2 linked regions of the Methylobacillus flagellatus KT genome follow. The protein of the gene in region 2 interacts with the protein of the main gene of each other region in a pairwise test. Links are inferred from orthologs where the notes say so. Each region holds a gene or a part of one and is shown on either strand. Other genes may lie near its edges.

Evidence for each region.
Region 1: the proteins of tsaE (region 2) and rlmB interact in binary tests that used the Escherichia coli proteins (3 or more experiments, as listed by UniProt). The link is inferred for Methylobacillus flagellatus KT from one-to-one orthologs.

What each region holds. Positions count from the first base shown.
Region 1 is NC_007947.1:1,737,388-1,740,685, forward strand. The notes cover bases 154-3,132. They hold rlmB (23S rRNA (guanosine(2251)-2'-O)-methyltransferase RlmB), read right to left. Parts: upstream 2,032-3,132; coding sequence 1,276-2,031; downstream 154-1,275. Other genes in these bases: rlmN (23S rRNA (adenine(2503)-C(2))-methyltransferase RlmN), read right to left, coding at 154-607; ndk (nucleoside-diphosphate kinase), read right to left, coding at 620-1,045; rnr (ribonuclease R), read right to left, coding at 2,036-3,132. In the rest of the region: more of rlmN, read right to left, coding at 1-153; more of rnr, read right to left, coding at 3,133-3,298. UniProt on the Escherichia coli protein: Specifically methylates the ribose of guanosine 2251 in 23S rRNA.
Region 2 is NC_007947.1:1,475,814-1,479,108, reverse strand. The notes cover bases 171-3,146. They hold tsaE (tRNA (adenosine(37)-N6)-threonylcarbamoyltransferase complex ATPase subunit type 1 TsaE), read right to left. Parts: upstream 1,906-3,146; coding sequence 1,435-1,905; downstream 171-1,434. Other genes in these bases: MFLA_RS07045 (ArnT family glycosyltransferase), read left to right, coding at 3,063-3,146; queG (tRNA epoxyqueuosine(34) reductase QueG), read left to right, coding at 1,906-2,973; MFLA_RS07060 (N-acetylmuramoyl-L-alanine amidase), read right to left, coding at 171-1,465. Also shown: MFLA_RS07065 (MBL fold metallo-hydrolase RNA specificity domain-containing protein), read right to left, coding at 1-131; more of MFLA_RS07060, read right to left, coding at 134-170; more of MFLA_RS07045, read left to right, coding at 3,147-3,295. UniProt on the Escherichia coli protein: Required for the formation of a threonylcarbamoyl group on adenosine at position 37 (t(6)A37) in tRNAs that read codons beginning with adenine.

The sequences.
Region 1 (3,298 bases), 260 kb from region 2 along the record:
CCGGCACCATACCAGAAGTGGACAAGGTCACGCGACGACGGCTCAAGCCATAAGCAGAATCGTCCAGCATAATATTCATGGCTGCCACGACATTGTCGAAATTGGCCAGCGGCTCGCCCATGCCCATCATGACAACATTGCTGATGATGCGGTCCCCCTTGGGATCGCGACCAAGCGCCTTGTTCGCCACCCATAACTGACCAATGATCTCGGAAACGCTGAGATTACGGTTGAATCCCTGGCGTCCGGTAGAACAGAATGTGCAATCCAACGCACATCCTACCTGCGAAGAAACGCAAAGCGTGCCGCGATCATCCTCGGGGATGAACACTGTCTCGACGCCATTGCCTGCCCCAACGTCAATCAACCACTTGCGCGTCCCATCTTCCGATATTTGCTCCAGATGAACTGAAGGAGGCGCAACCACAGCCTCCTTGGCCAGCTTTTCACGCAATGCCTTGGCAATATCCGTCATCTCCCCAAAATCGCTCACGCCGAAGTGATGCATCCAGCGCATCATCTGCTTGGCACGGAACGGCTTCTCGCCAATACCTTGGAAATATTCTGCGAGCGCTGCCTGGTTGAAATTGAGGAGATTGACCGTCATGCAGAGACAACCTCAGCGGCTGTAAATATTGGATTGCGCAAAGAAATAGGCAATTTCGACTGCAGCATTTTCCAGGGAGTCTGACCCATGAACGGCATTGGCATCAATGCTATCGGCGAAGTCAGCGCGGATAGTACCTGGCTCAGCTTTTTTCGGGTCGGTAGCGCCCATCAGCTCACGGTGCTTGAGCACCGCATTTTCACCTTCCAGCACCTGTACGACGACTGGACCGGAAATCATGAACTTGACCAGATCATTGAAGAAAGGGCGCTCCTTGTGGACTGCATAAAAACCCTCAGCATCAGCCTGAGACAGTTGCACCATCTTGGAAGCGATGATCTTGAGGCCGGCATCTTCAAAACGGGTATAGATCTTGCCGATCACGTTCTTCGCAACTGCATCGGGTTTGATAATGGATAGGGTACGTTCAACAGCCATGATGACTCCAAAGATAATTATTTAGATAAAACTACTACGGAAAGACCGATAAAATAACATTTTAGCGGCCCAAAATAAAGCTGGGACGCAATATTTACCGCCCCCCGGCCTGCAAAAACCAGGCCGTCCTGAGCATGTAGTATCAACTGATCGAGTGACAGGCTCGCGACACAGACCATGCGGACGACATCTTGGCGATTTCACTAAAAACTCGCCCTGCGCCAACTCGGTCAAGCCTGCTGCAGGATGCGCTGCCTGCGTGCCTCATACAGGCAAATACCGCTGGCAACCGATACATTCAGACTCTCAACAGAGCCAAACATCGGAATGCTGATCAAGCTGTCGCAAGTTTCCTGCGTCAGTCGGCGCAGACCACTCCCTTCCGCCCCCAGCACCAGCGCCAGCGGGCCCGATAAATTGGTAGATGGTAAGTCGGCATCTGCCTCTGCCGCAGCCCCCACGATGAACACACCGGCATCCTTGAGTTCACGCAGCGTTCGCGCCAAATTGGTCACGGCAATAAACGGTACAGTTTCCGCGGCGCCGCAAGCCACCTTGCGTACCGTGGCATTCAGGCCTGCTGCGCGATCCTTGGGCGCAATCACTGCATGTACCCCCATCGCATCGGCTACCCGCAGGCAGGCACCAAGGTTATGCGGATCTTCCACACCATCCAGCACTAGAAAAAATGGCGGCTCTTTCAGGTCGGATTCCAGGATGTCATGGATATCCTTGTAGGGAATCGGGGTATCCACTACACGGGCAATCACACCCTGATGCCGAGCATTGCCGCCCGCCATGCCATCCAGGCGAGCCCGCTCCACGTGCATCACCCGTACATTGGCGCCTTCCGCCATCTGCAACAAATCCTTCATGCGCGCATCCACCCTGTCCTGGTCGACCAGGACTTCCTGGACGCTCGCCGCATGCTGGCGCAAACGGCTCAATACGGCATGAAAGCCAAACAAAATACGCACGTCACTCATTCAATCAACTAGCTTTCTTCTTGGTTGTCACTGTGGCACGAGATTTTCCGCCGCTTGCGCGGGGCGGCCTCGTCCTTGTTGTTTTCTGCGCCGGGGTCGCATCGGCCCTGCGGGCCCTCGGCTTTTTCACTGCCTCCTGCACCGGGGACTTGGTCGGCAACTCTGTTGACGTGACAGTGGCAGACTGGCGGCGCTTGGGCTTTTCCGCATCAGGCGCTGCCGCAGCTTTTACTGTCGCCGCAGCAGGGGCAGGCTTCCCACGACGGCGATTAGCTGGGGCTGGGGGAGTGGATGATGCCTGCATCTGGTCCTGTCTGGCAACAAGCCCAAAATCTATACGGCTGGTTTCAAGGTCTACGCGGTTCACCTTGACGCGCAACCTGTCTCCGAGACGAAACCTGACCCCAGTCCGCTCGCCCAGCATTTCATGCCGGGCTTTGTCGTAATTGAAATAATCATTACCCAACTCAGTCACGTGAAGCAGCCCTTCCACGTAGACACCATCCAGCGCCACGAACAGGCCGAAACTGGTCACACCCGCTACCGTGCCGTCAAACTCCTCACCAATCTTGTCCTGCATGTAGTAGCACTTAAGCCAGGCTTCTACGTCCCGCGTTGCATCATCGGCACGCCGCTCGGTCATGGAGCAGTGCTTGCCAAGCTCATTCCAATCCCCCGCTTTGTACACCTCGCCATTCAGGGCCGCCTTGATTGCCCGATGGATCAGCAGGTCGGGATAACGGCGGATTGGCGAAGTGAAATGGGTATATGCCTCATAAGCCAGACCAAAGTGGCCAATATTGTCAGGACTGTAGACAGCTTGCTGCATGGAACGCAGCAATACAGTCTGCAACAACTGCTCATCCGGGCGCCCCTTGATCTGGGCCAGCAGCTTGCCATAGTCCTTGGCATGCGGAGTATCACCCCCCCCCAGAGTAAAGCCGAACTCACCCATGAAGGTACGCAAGGCTTCCAGCTTTTCTTCGGTAGGTCCATCGTGAACACGGTATAAGGCAGGGTGCTTGCACTTGTCGAGAAAATTTGCAGCGCAGACGTTGGCAGCCAACATACACTCCTCGATGAGCCTGTGCGCCTCATTACGGGAAGTCGCTTCGATACGTTCGATCTTGCCGTTATCGTTGAACACCATCAAGGTTTCATTGCTTTCGAACTCGATCGCCCCACGTTTCTCGCGTGCTGCCAACATGACTTTGTAAAGCCTGTATAGATGCTGCACGTGCGGCATCAGCCAATCGTACTCGCGGGC
Region 2 (3,295 bases):
CAATTCTTCAGGCGCAATACCTTCAACCCCTGGAACAATCCGCAATCGACAAGCACACGCCGATTGCCGCTGGTCACCAAGTGCTTGGAACCCGTCACTGTCCCGGCAGCACCGAAAAAACTGATTTGCATGTTTATTTTTCTACCATTCTGGTTTTGGACAAGGGCGGATTCGCCGCGAAATATTTCTTGATGCCTGAAAGGATGGAGCTCACCAACTTGTCCTGATGGGCGCTGTCATTGAGTTTGCGCTCTTCCTCGGGATTGGTGATGAAAGCGGTTTCGACCAGGATGGAAGGGATGTCCGGGGATTTCAGCACCGCGAACCCGGCCTGCTCGACATGGCGCTTGTGCAAGGTATTGATGGTGCCCATATGGTCCAGTACCAGCTTGCCCAGCCTGAGGCTGTCATTGATAGTTGCAGTCTGCGACAAATCAAGCAGGGTGCGGGCCAGGTTGGGATCTTTCACGCTCAAGCTCACCCCCCCGATCAAGTCTGATTCATTCTCACGCTGTGCCAGCAACCGCGCCATAGCACTGGTAGCGCCTGTCTCCGACAAGGCAAACACAGAAGAACCCTTCGCCTGCGCGCTCAATGCCGCATCCGCATGAATGGAGACGAACAAGTCTGCATTCATCTTTCTGGCCTTGACTACCCGGCCATGCAGGGGAATGAAGTAATCGCCGTCGCGGGTCAGTACCCCACGCATATTGGGCTCGGCATCAACGGCGGCTTTCAGCTTCTTCGCGATGGCCAAGGTCACATTCTTCTCGTAGGACCCCCTGGCGCCCTTGGCGCCCGGGTCTTCTCCTCCATGGCCGGCATCGATCGCAATGGTGATGATGCGTGCCTCGGGCTTCTTATTGCTGGGAGGGGCAATCACCGCAGAAGGCTTATCCGCGGTAGGGGCACCTGGGGCAAGATCAGGGGTGACATCGGCAATCGTCGGGGATTCCGGCGCCACCTGGAGCCCAGGCAAGGGTGCCTGGGCATTTTCCGGCTTGCCCCGCTGTTCCAGCATGGCCATCAGGGGATCCTGGGCTGGATAAATGTCCACCACCAGCCTGTCCTTGTACTCCCCGGCAGGTGCCAAGGTAAATACTTGCGGCTTGATTTCGGCCTTGAGGTCGACCACGATGCGCACAGTGCCGGGCTTGAAATTACCTACGCGCACCTGCCGGATATAGGGGTCGTTAGGATCGATTTTTTCACCCAGTGCCTTGAGCACGGTGCCGAGCTCGACATTGTCCAAGTCCAGCACGAGGCGCTCAGGGTCTTTCAGCATGACCATGTTGTGGCTGACCGGCTTGCTGGTCTCCAGCGTAATGCGGGTATAGTCCTCGGCAGGCCAGACCCGTGCTGCTGAAACCTGGATACTACTGGCAGCATGGGCAGGCAGCAGCCCCAAGGCAAATATCCAGCCCAGCAGGCAGATTAGAATACAACGTTGAGTTTTTTGAGGCATTGCTTTCCTGAATCAGTATTGGCGCTAACTATGGCCCGCCTGCCCTGCCCTTCGGGCTGGAGGCGGACATCGATGTCAGGCGCAGGCAACAGCTCCCGGGCCTTTTCCGGCCATTCGACCAGGCATAGGGACTCTGGGTTGAAATAATCCCTGAATCCGGCAGCGTCCCATTCTTCCGGATCAACAAATCTGTATAAATCAAAGTGATATAAGTGTAATCTAGAAACCGTATAAGGTTCAACCAATGTGTAGGTCGGGCTCTTCACTTTGCCCGCATGGCCCAGTGCTCGCAGCAGACCCCGCACCAGCGTCGTCTTGCCCGCGCCCAAATCGCCATGCAGGTATACCGTCATCCCTGGCGCCAGCACGTGGGCGAACTTGGCGCCCAATGCCAGCGTGGCTGCCTCATCGGCCAATGCCAGTGTAAAATTCTCACTCATATGCCTCAAACTTTAAACAACTGGGAATCCCTCGCGGAAGATATCAAGCGCTGGGGGGTGACGCTGGGGTTCAGCCAGATCGGCATCACCGATACCGACCTGTCCGCCGCCGAGCCGCACCACAGGGAATGGATCGCCCAGGGGTTTCATGGTGCCATGGATTATATGGCAAAACACGGCGACAAACGCACCCGGCCGGCGGAATTGGTCCCCGGCACCATCCGCATCATATCAGCCCGCATGGATTACATGCCGCCCAACGCGCGCGACAGCGAAGTGGTCATGCAGGACTCGCGCCTGGCCTTCATTTCGCGCTACGCATTGGGGCGCGACTACCACAAAGTGCTGCGCAACCGCCTGCAGAAGCTCAGCGACATGATCGCGCAGCAGGTGGGGGAATTCGGCTACCGGGTATTCACCGACAGTGCACCGGTGCTGGAGGTCGAGCTGGCGCAGAAAGCTGGCCTGGGCTGGCGTGGGAAGCATACCCTGTTGCTATCGAGGAATGCCGGCTCGTGGTTTTTTCTCGGTGAAATCTACACCGACCTGCCATTGCCCATCGATAAACCCATCTCTGGCCATTGCGGCAAATGCACCGCCTGTATCGACGTTTGCCCGACGCAGGCAATCATCGCGCCTTACCAGGTGGATGCCAGGCGCTGCATCTCCTACCTCACCATCGAGCTCAAGGACAGCATCCCCGAACACCTACGACCGTTAATCGGCAACCGCGTGTACGGCTGCGACGACTGCCAGTTGACTTGTCCCTGGAATCGTTTCGCCCAAGTTACGCAACAGGATGATTTCCATGTCCGTCATGGCCTGGACAATATCAGCCTGGTGGAGCTGTTCAAATGGGACGAGGTCACCTTCAATGAAAAAATGGCAGGCAGCGCCATTTACCGCATTGGCCATATCCAATGGCTGCGTAACCTTGCCGTGGGACTAGGCAATGCCGCCACGACCCCCGAGGTGATCGAGGCACTCGAGCACCGGCGCAACCACCCTTCCGAACTGGTCCGTGAACACGTGGCTTGGGCATTGAACCAGCATAAAAAAAAGCGATAAAACCACGGCAGAAATTTATTTATCTAGCCATACTAAAAAATCCGGGCCGATTGTATAATCGCCGCTCCAAATCCGATAAAGACCGGCACATGTTCACGCCTCTCGTGTTTCGCCGCTTGAGCCTAGCGCTGTTTGCAGCCCTGGGCCTTTTTATTGCCTTCACTTTCTTCCAGCACGGCATCAGTAACGACGAAGAGGTCCAGCATATCTATGGCCGCCTGTTGCTGGATTTCTATAGTTCCGGCTTCACCGACAAGTCCGCATTCGAATACCGCAATCTCTTCCTCTACGGCGGCTTGTTCGACCTAATCGCAGCCTTGCT